Regions from separate parts of the Streptomyces sp. NPDC059917 genome, predicted to be linked through region 1. Evidence: riboswitches for the same ligand, from Rfam matches in the RefSeq annotation. Region 1 holds a riboswitch; each other region holds the start of a gene.

Region 1 (3,266 bases):
GCGACGGTCGGGTCCGCCACCTTGTCCGGATCCACCAGTGCCCCGGACTCGATCAGCTTGCGGCCCTGCGCGAGGTCGCGCGGGCGGCCCACGGCGAGCACCGCCACCAGCGCCCCGGCCCGCAGCCAGCACACCGACCAGGTGGCGTCGGCCGGGTCCCCGCGCCACAGCGGGGCGTCGGCCCCGGCGTGGTGCCCGGCGTACTGGACGAAGCGGCCGAACTGCTCGGACCAGAAGTACGGGACGGGGTCGTAGACGGCGGCGGGCTCCCCCGCGAGCGCGGCCAGGACGTTGGCGGCGACCGTGCGCGGGCCCTGCAGCGCGTTGTCCCAGTGGTGGACGAGGAGTCGGGCCCCGTAGCGCGCGGACGGGAAGGAGGCGCAGTCCCCGACGGCGTACACGTCGGGGAGGGAGGTGCGCAGGTGGGCGTCGGCGGTGATCGAGCCGTCGCTCCCGCGTTCCACCCCGGTGCCCGCCAGCCAGCCGGTGGCGGGGCGGGCGCCGATGCCGACGACCACGGCGGCGGCGGGCAGCTCGCGGCCGTCGGCGAGGAGCACCCGGCCGGGGGCGCCGGCCTCGCCCGCTTCGATGCCGGCGACCTTGGCCCCGGTGATCAGGCGGGCCCCGGCCTGGGCGTACCAGTCGGCCATGGGGGCGGCTACCTCGGCGGGCAGGGCTCCGGCGAGGACCCGGTCGGCGGCCTCGACCACGGTGACGGCGCAGCCCGCCCCGCGGGCGGCCGTCGCGAACTCGGCGCCGATCCACCCGGCGCCGACCACCACGGCCTCGGGCGCCCCGGCCAGCACCGGCCGCAGCCTTTCGGCGTCGTCGAGGGTGCGCAGCAGGTGGACGCCGGGGACCCCCTCGGTGCCGGGCAGGGTGAGCGGCTCGGCGCCCGTGGCCAGGACCAGGACGCCGTAGGGGACGGCGCCCGCCGTGGTGTCGAGCGCGTGGTCGCCGGCGCGCAGGGCGGTGACCTCGACGCCGAGCCGCAGGTCGATGTCGAGGCCCTCGAAGTCCACGTCGAAGGCGGCGCCCTCGGCCTTGCCGAGGAGGACGGCCTTGGAGAGCGGGGGCCGGTCGTAGGGCTGGTGGGGTTCGGCGCCCAGCAGGGTCACCGGACCGGTGAAGCCCTGTTCCCGCAGGGCGACCGCGGTCTGCACCCCGGCCATCCCGGCGCCGACGATCACCACGGCGGGTGGGACCGCGGCGTCCGGGGCCGGGGCCGTCCGCTCCGGCGTCTGCTCGGTCTGCTCGTGCGTCTGCTCGTTCACGGCGCCCAGCCTAATCATCTGACGATCCGTCAGGAATAGGGAGGCAGCCTTACCGGGCCCCCTCGACGGGGTTAGTCTGGCCACCGTACCTATCGCGGGAGCCCGGCGGACCGGGCTGAGAGGGAGGCTGGACGGCCTCCGACCGTACGAACCTGATCCGGGTCATGCCGGCGAAGGGAGGGGCTGGACGCCCATGCATTCTTACGGAAATTCCGGCGGAGATTCCGGCCGGGGATGTGATGTCCTCGTCATCGGAGGCGGCATCATCGGCCTGGTCACCGCCTGGCGGGCGGCGCAGCGCGGACTGCGCACCGCCCTGGCCGATCCGGCGCCCGGCGGCGGCGCCGCCCAGGTCGCGGCCGGCATGCTCGCCGCCGTCACCGAGCTGCACTACGGCGAGGAGACCCTGCTCGGCCTGAACCTCGCCTCCGCCGAGCGCTACCCGACCTTCGCCGCGGAGCTCGCCGACGCGAGCGGCGGCCTGGACATCGGCTACCGCGCCTGCGGCACCCTCGCCGTCGCCCTCGACGCCGACGACCGGGTCCACCTGCGCGAGCTGCACGCCCTCCAGCGCCGCTGCGGCCTGGACGCGCAGTGGCTGACCGGCCGCGAGTGCCGCCGCCTGGAGCCGATGCTGGCGCCGGGCGTGCGCGGCGGGCTGCGCGTGGACGGCGACCACCAGGTCGACCCCCGGCGGCTCGCGGCCGCCCTGCTGGCCGCCTGCGAGCGGGCCGGCGTGCGCGTCCACCGGGCGGCCGCCACCCGGCTCACCGTCACCGCCGACCGGGCCGCCGGAGCGCTGCTCGACGACGGCACCGCGTTGGCCGCCGACCAGGTGGTGCTGGCCGCGGGCAGCCTCAGCGGCAGGCTGGCCGGCGTACCGCCGCGGGCGCTGCCCCCCGTACGACCGGTCAAGGGGCAGGTGCTGCGGCTCACCGTGCCGCCCGCCTACGCGCCCTTCCTGTCCCGGACCGTCCGGGCCGTGGTCCGCGGCAGCCACGTCTACCTGGTCCCGCGCGAGAACGGCGAGCTCGTCATCGGCGCCACCAGCGAGGAGCTGGGCTGGGACACCACCGTCACCGCGGGCGGGGTGTACGAGCTGCTGCGCGACGCCCACGAGCTGGTGCCCGGGATCACCGAGCTGCCGCTCACCGAGACCCGCGCGGGCCTGCGCCCCGGCTCCCCCGACAACGCCCCGCTGCTCGGCCCCACCGAACTGCCGGGGCTGCACCTGGCCACCGGGCACTACCGCAACGGCGTACTGCTCACCCCCGTCACCGGCGACGTGCTGGCCGACGTACTGACCACCGGCGAGCTGCCCGAGGTGGCCCGCCCCTTCAGCCCGCGCCGTTTCTCCGCCGTACGCGAGGAGTCCCCCGCATGACCGTCTCCGTCAACGGCGAGCCCCGCCAGTTCCCCGCGGGCACCACCCTCGACGCGGTCGTCGCCACCCTGACCGCCGCGCCCAAGGGGGTCGCCGCCGCACTCAACGAGACCGTGGTCCCGCGCGGCCAGTGGCCCGCCACCACGGTGGGCCACGGCGACCGCGTCGAGGTCCTCACCGCGGTCCAGGGAGGCTGAACCATGTCCCTCGACACCGCCACCGCCACCACGACCGACGACCCCTTCGTCCTGGGCGGCCGGACCTTCTCGTCCCGCCTGATCATGGGTACGGGCGGCGCGCCCAGCCTCGACGTCCTGGAACGGTCCCTGATCGCCTCCGGCACCGAGCTGACCACCGTCGCGATGCGGCGCCTGGACCCCACCGTCCAAGGATCCGTGCTGTCCGTGCTGAACCGGCTCGGCATCGCCGTCCTGCCCAACACCGCGGGCTGCTTCACCGCGGGCGAGGCCGTGCTGACCGCGCGCCTCGCGCGCGAGGCGCTCGGCACGGACTGGATCAAGCTGGAGGTCGTCGCCGACGAGCGGACCCTGCTGCCCGACGGCGTCGAACTGCTCGACGCCGCCGAGACCCTGGTCGACGAGGGCTTC
Region 2 (3,266 bases), on a different contig from region 1:
GCTGACGGTGGTCAGCGACACCGGGGCGTACGCGGTCGGCTGGCGCTTCGGCAAGCACAAGCTGGCCCCGCGCATCAGCCCCGGCAAGACCCGCGAGGGGCTCTTCGGAGCGGTGGCCTTCGCGATGGTCGCCGGCGCGCTGTGCATGGAGTTCCTGATCGACGGCGGCGCCTGGTGGCAGGGTCTGCTGCTGGGCCTGACGGTCGCGGTCAGCGCCACGCTGGGCGATCTCGGCGAGTCGATGATCAAGCGGGACCTCGGCATCAAGGACATGGGAACGCTGCTGCCGGGGCACGGCGGGATCATGGACCGGCTGGACTCGCTGCTGCCGACCGCGCCCGTGGTGTGGCTGCTGCTGGCGGCCTTCGTCGGCACGGGCTGACCCCCCGCGGGGACCGGGAGGAGTCCGTCCGAGAGGGGCGGAACCCCCCGGGCGGTTACCCTTGAAAGGCGCGCTGCTTCTTGCGGTGCGCCTTTCGTCTTTACCGAGGAGTACCTGCCATGGCCCGCCCTGTTCCGGGAGAGCTCACTTTCGTCGCCCCTCGCGGAGCCAAGAAGCCCCCGCGGCACCTGGCCGACCTCACCCCCGAGGAGCGGCGCGAGGCCGTGGCCGCGATCGGTGAGAAGCCGTTCCGGGCCAAGCAGCTGTCGCAGCACTACTTCGCCCGGTACAACCACGACCCGGCGCAGTGGACGGACATTCCGGCGGCCTCCCGCGAGAAGCTCCGCGAGGAGCTGCTCCCCGACCTGATGTCGGTCATCCGGCACATCTCGTGCGACGACGACACCACCCGCAAGACGCTGTGGAAGCTGCACGACGGCACGCTGGTCGAGTCCGTCCTGATGCGCTACCCCGAGCGGGTCACCATGTGCATCTCCTCGCAGGCGGGCTGCGGCATGAACTGCCCGTTCTGCGCCACCGGCCAGGCGGGGCTGGACCGCAACCTCTCCACCGCGGAGATCGTGCACCAGATCGTCGACGGCATGCGCGCCCTGCGCGACGGCGAGGTGCCCGGCGGCCCGGCGCGCCTGTCGAACATCGTCTTCATGGGCATGGGCGAGCCGCTGGCCAACTACAACCGCGTGGTCGGCGCGATCCGTCGGCTGACCGACCCGGAGCCCGACGGCCTCGGCCTGTCGCAGCGCGGCATCACGGTCTCCACGGTCGGCCTGGTTCCGGCCATGCTGCGCTTCGCCGACGAGGGCTTCAAGTGCCGTCTGGCCGTCTCGCTGCACGCGCCCGACGACGAGCTGCGCGACACCCTGGTGCCGGTGAACACCCGCTGGAACGTGCGCGAGGTGCTGGACGCGGCCTGGGAGTACGCCGACAAGTCCGGCCGCCGGATCTCCATCGAGTACGCGTTGATCCGTGACATCAACGACCAGGCCTGGCGCGGCGACCGGCTGGGCCGGCTGCTCAAGGGCAAGCGCGTGCACGTCAACCTGATCCCGCTGAACCCGACCCCGGGCTCCAAGTGGACCGCCTCGCGCCCCGAGGACGAGCGGGCCTTCGTCCAGGCCATCGCGAACCACGGCGTACCGGTGACCGTCCGGGACACGCGCGGCCAGGAGATCGACGGCGCCTGCGGCCAGCTCGCCGCTTCGGAGCGCTAGCGCCGGATTCCGGATTTCCTCCCGGAGCGGGGCCGCGGGGTACCCTGTGGCCGAAACCAACTGCATATTCCGACAGGGGAGCGCCACAGCGCTGAGAGTGCGGTAACCGTCACCGCAGACCCTCTGAACCTCGCCCGGGTCATTCCGGGTAGGAAGTTCGGTCACCACTCAAGCTGTTGCGCCCTGCCCGGCGACCGCTCTCGCGTCCACGTGGCGCGAGGCGCTGGGCAGGGCCGCGTCTTCTCCTGGACATCCCAGGAGGAAGCATTCAATGAGCACCACCAAGAAGATCGCGGGCAGCGCGCTCGTCGTCGCGCTGGGCGTGAGCACCCTCGCCGCCTGCGGCGGCGAGTCCAAGCCGGCGGCGGAGACGAAGACGATCACCCTCGTCAGCCACGACTCCTTCAACGTGACCCCGGCGGTCCTGAAGGAGTTCGAGCAGCAGAGCGGCTACACCGTCAAGGTGCTCAAGAGCGGCGACGCGGGCGCCGCCCTCAACCAGGAGATCCTGACGAAGGGCTCGCCGCGCGGCGACGTCTTCTTCGGCATCGACAACACCCTGCTCTCGCGCGGGCTCGACAGCGGCATCTTCACCCCGTACGAGGCCAAGGGCCTGGCCGGGGTCGGCGCCCAGTACCAGCTCGACAAGGAGCACCGGGTCACCCCGGTCGACTCCGGCGACATCTGCGTCAACTACGACAAGGCGTACTTCGCCGACAAGAAGCTCGCCCCGCCGCAGACGCTGGACGACCTGGTCAAGCCGGAGTACAAGAACCTGCTGGTCACCGAGAACGCGGCGACCTCCTCGCCCGGCCTCGGTTTCCTCCTGGCCTCCGTCGGCAAGTACGGCGACGACGGCTGGAAGGCCTACTGGACCAAGCTCAAGGCGAACGGCGTCGAGGTCGTCGACTCGTGGGAGGCGGCGTACAACGAGCGGTTCTCCGGCTCCGCCGGCGGCAAGAAGGCCAAGGGCGACCGCCCGCTGGTGGTCTCCTACGCGTCCAGCCCGCCGGTCGAGGTGCTGTACGCCGAGCCGCAGCCGGCCGAGGCTCCCACCGGGGTCGCCACCGGCACCTGCTTCCGGCAGGTCGAGTTCGCGGGCCTGCTCAAGGGCGCGAAGAACGAGGCGGGCGGCAAGGCCCTGATCGACTTCCTGGTGAGCAAGAAGTTCCAGGAGGACATGCCGCTCCAGATGTTCGTGAACCCGGTGGTCAAGGACGCGAAGCTGCCGGACCTCTTCACCAAGCACGGCGTGGTCGTCGAGAAGCCGGAGACGGTCGCGCCCGACGCCATCGCGAAGAACCGTGAGCAGTGGGTCAAGGCATGGTCCTCGCTCGTCGTGAAGTAAGCGGCGCGAAGGAGTCGGGCGGTCGTGGTGCGGCTCGCCCTGATGGCCCTGCCCCTCGCCTTCTTCGGCCTGTTCTTCGCCTACCCGGTCGCCGCGATCGTGGGCCGCGGTCTGCGGGGCGACGACGGCTGGCGGTTCGGCCGGATCGGCGAGGTCCTCGCCCGGCCCGACATCGCCGACGTGCTGTGGTTCACCACCTGGCAGGCGCTGGCCTCGACCGCGCTGACGCTGCTGGTCGCACTGCCCGGGGCCTACGTCTTCGCCCGCTTCGAGTTCCCCGGCAAACAGCTGCTGCGGGCGGTCG
Region 3 (3,266 bases), on a different contig from region 1:
GTCGTCGAGCACGCCGAGCGATCCGATGATCACGCCTGCCAGCAACAGGCCGCTCATGTCGATGTGCGGGTAGAGCCCGTGGATCAGTCCGGTGTTGTCATCGGTGTTGCCGCTGAGGAAGGCCCAGCCGATGAACACCGAACCCAACAGCCCGATCAGCAGCAGCGAGGCCAGGGTCCCGAGCACGGCGACCGAGGTCCTGGCGGTCAGGCCGTGGCACATGTAGAGCGCGATCAGCATGATCGCGCTGGCGCCGACCACCCCCACGACCAGCGGATTCGAACCCTGGAGGATGGCGGGCAGGATGAAGAGCGTCAGCACGGAGAAGCTGACCGCGAGGGCGATCAGCGCGAACAGCCCGCGCAGTCGGCCGACCACGACCACGGCGATGGCGAAGATCCCGGCCAGCAGTGCCAGCGGGAGCTTGCGGTTCACGTCGATCACGGAGTACTGCAGGTCGCGCGGAGCGGCCGGTGCGTACGCCACCACGATCCCCTGACCTGTCTCCAACTGCCGTGGTGCGCCCGGCTGGACGATCTCGACGAAGCGGTGTCCCCGGTCGGGCCCGGTGCCGATCTCGACCGTGGCCTTCTTGCAGTCGCCGGACGGGGCGGCCTTGCCCTTGGGGGCGGAAGGGCCACTGGACGGCGGGACCTGCGCGGCGTTGACGGACTTGCAGTCGACCAGCTCGATCGACACGACCTTGCCCTGCTGGGTCTGTCGGTCGAAGCCGACTCCGGTGCGCTCGTGCGCGGGGGCGCCGCCCGGCCACAGGACGATCATGCCGACGAGGACGGCGGCGGCGAAGGGGATCAGGACCGCCGCGATGACCTTGCGCAAGTGCTTCGAGACGGGGGCGGCCGGGCCGTGGCTGTGGGAGTGCGAGTGCCCGTGGGACGCGCCCGCGGACGGTCCGTGCGAGGACCCGTGGGGAGGGTGGGCGTGGCCCGAGTGATCCGAGTGATCCGTGGGCTCGGTGGGGGGCTGCGGCGAGGACGTCACCGAGTGATCATCGCAAGAGATGAGGGGGCCCACTGTTCAGCACGCCAAGGATGACGCTAGCGTGGGGGCACCTTTGCACAACGCGGGAGCTCGGAGCACCGGGCTGAGAGGGCGCTGATCACCGTACGTGGACACGTACGGGAGGAGGCTGCGCCGACCGCCGAACCTGTTACCGGGTAATGCCGGCGTAGGGAGATAGGTCTCATGACCATTCAGGACGCACACACGCCTGCCGTCAGCCAGGACAGCAACGGCCAGGAAGAGCGCCAGCCTGGCTGGCACAAGGGGTACGTTGCGGGCTCCCGCCCGGACCTCCGCGTGCCGGTTCGCCAGGTGCACCTCACCAACGGCAAGGACGTGACGCTCTACGACACGTCCGGCCCGTACACCGACCCGCAGATCGAGACCGACGTCCGCCGGGGCCTCGCGCCGCTGCGCGAGAACTGGATCATCAGCCGCGGTGACACCGAGGAGTACGCGGGTCGCCCCGCGCGCCCCGAGGACGACGGCATCAAGCACACCTCGCCCCGCGGCGGACTCAAGAACCTCGACGCGGTCTTCCCGGGTCGCCCGCGGCTGCCCCGTCGGGGCCGCGACGGCCAGGCCGTGACCCAGCTCGCGTACGCCCGCCGCGGTGAGATCACCCCGGAGATGGAGTACGTCGCGATCCGCGAGAACGTCTCCCCCGAGGTCGTCCGCGAGGAGATCGCGGCGGGTCGTGCCGTCCTCCCCGCGAATGTGAACCACCCCGAGATCGAGCCGATGATCATCGGCAAGCGCTTCCTGGTGAAGGTCAACGCCAACATCGGGAACTCGGCCGTCACCTCCTCCATCGAGGAGGAGGTGGACAAGATGACCTGGGCCACCAAGTGGGGCGCCGACACGGTCATGGATCTCTCCACCGGCCGCAACATCCACACCACCCGCGAATGGGTGCTGCGCAACTCCCCCGTCCCGATCGGCACCGTTCCGCTCTACCAGGCGCTGGAGAAGGTCGACGGGCGGGCCGAGGACCTGACCTGGGAGATCTACAAGGACACGGTCATCGAGCAGGCCGAGCAGGGCGTCGACTACATGACCGTCCACGCGGGCGTGCTGCTGCCGTACGTGCCGCTGACCGCGCGCCGCAAGACGGGGATCGTGTCCCGCGGCGGCTCGATCATGGCCGCCTGGTGCCTCGCGCACCACAAGGAGAACTTCCTCTACACGAACTTCGAGGAACTCTGCGACATCCTGGCCACCTACGACGTCACGTACTCGCTGGGTGACGGCCTGCGCCCCGGTTCCATCGCGGACGCCAACGACGCGGCGCAGTTCGCGGAGCTGAAGACGCTGGGCGAGCTGAACACGATCGCCAAGCGCCACAACGTGCAGACCATGATCGAGGGCCCGGGCCATGTCCCGATGCACAAGATCAAGGAGAACATCGACCTCCAGCAGGAGATCTGCGAGGAGGCCCCGTTCTACACCCTGGGCCCGCTGACCACGGACGTCGCCCCCGCCTACGACCACATCACCTCGGGCATCGGCGCCGCGATGATCGCCTGGTGGGGCACCGCGATGCTCTGCTACGTGACGCCCAAGGAGCACCTGGGCCTGCCCAACCGCGATGACGTCAAGACCGGAGTCATCACCTACAAGATCGCCGCGCACGCGGCCGACCTGGCCAAGGGGCACCCCGGCGCACAGGAGTGGGACGACGCGCTGTCCGACGCGCGTTTCGAGTTCCGCTGGGAGGACCAGTTCAACCTGGCCCTCGACCCCGACACGGCGCGGGAGTTCCACGACGAGACCCTGCCGGCCGAGCCGGCGAAGACCGCGCACTTCTGCTCCATGTGCGGTCCGAAGTTCTGCTCGATGAAGATCTCCCAGGACATCCGCCGCGAACACGGCGGGGACCTGAAGGCCGACGAGATCCAGGCGGGCATGGCGGAGAAGTCCGCCGAGTTCGCGGCCGCGGGCAACCGCGTCTACCTGCCGCTGGCCGACTGACGCCGGCGCCCTTCGCGTCGCCTCCGGGGGCCGTCCCCCTCGGGAGCGACGCAGGGCGAGGGCAGTGGGTCGCCGCCGTGAGCGCTGTTTCACGTGAAACAGCGCTCCGTCGACCCTGCCCGCCTCACTCCGGCTCGTGCTCCGGGCCGCCGAAGTCGGGGCTTGTGAAGTCCGGCGGCGTGTAGCCGGGGCGGGGGCCCTGCCCACCCGTACCGCCAGGGCTGGTGAAATCGGGCGGGGTGTAGCCGAGCTGGGGGATGCGCCGGGGCTGA

What was found. Region 1 has a riboswitch for thiamine pyrophosphate ahead of thiO (glycine oxidase ThiO). Riboswitches for the same ligand answer to the same signal wherever they lie in the genome.
Region 2: it holds a riboswitch for thiamine pyrophosphate, as region 1 does, so the genes downstream of both, ACFWAR_RS22690 (thiamine ABC transporter substrate binding subunit) here and thiO (glycine oxidase ThiO) in region 1, are expected to answer to the same signal.
Region 3: it holds a riboswitch for thiamine pyrophosphate, as region 1 does, so the genes downstream of both, thiC (phosphomethylpyrimidine synthase ThiC) here and thiO (glycine oxidase ThiO) in region 1, are expected to answer to the same signal.

What each region holds. Positions count from the first base shown of each region.
Region 1 covers NZ_JBHWLC010000045.1:51,597-54,862, reverse strand. Annotated here, with positions in the region: gene ACFWAR_RS24720 (NAD(P)/FAD-dependent oxidoreductase) at 1-1,292, opposite strand, end outside; TPP riboswitch at 1,359-1,470, shown strand; gene thiO (glycine oxidase ThiO) at 1,468-2,658, shown strand; gene thiS (sulfur carrier protein ThiS) at 2,655-2,855, shown strand; gene ACFWAR_RS24705 (thiazole synthase) at 2,859-3,266, shown strand, end outside.
Region 2 covers NZ_JBHWLC010000039.1:73,966-77,231, reverse strand. Annotated here, with positions in the region: gene ACFWAR_RS22700 (phosphatidate cytidylyltransferase) at 1-382, shown strand, start outside; gene rlmN (23S rRNA (adenine(2503)-C(2))-methyltransferase RlmN) at 502-1,614, shown strand; TPP riboswitch at 1,679-1,787, shown strand; gene ACFWAR_RS22690 (thiamine ABC transporter substrate binding subunit) at 1,886-2,962, shown strand; gene ACFWAR_RS22685 (ABC transporter permease) at 3,005-3,266, shown strand, end outside.
Region 3 covers NZ_JBHWLC010000007.1:76,234-79,499, reverse strand. Annotated here, with positions in the region: gene ACFWAR_RS06380 (YibE/F family protein) at 1-1,035, opposite strand, end outside; TPP riboswitch at 1,075-1,213, shown strand; gene thiC (phosphomethylpyrimidine synthase ThiC) at 1,207-2,994, shown strand; gene ACFWAR_RS06370 (hypothetical protein) at 3,119-3,266, opposite strand, start outside.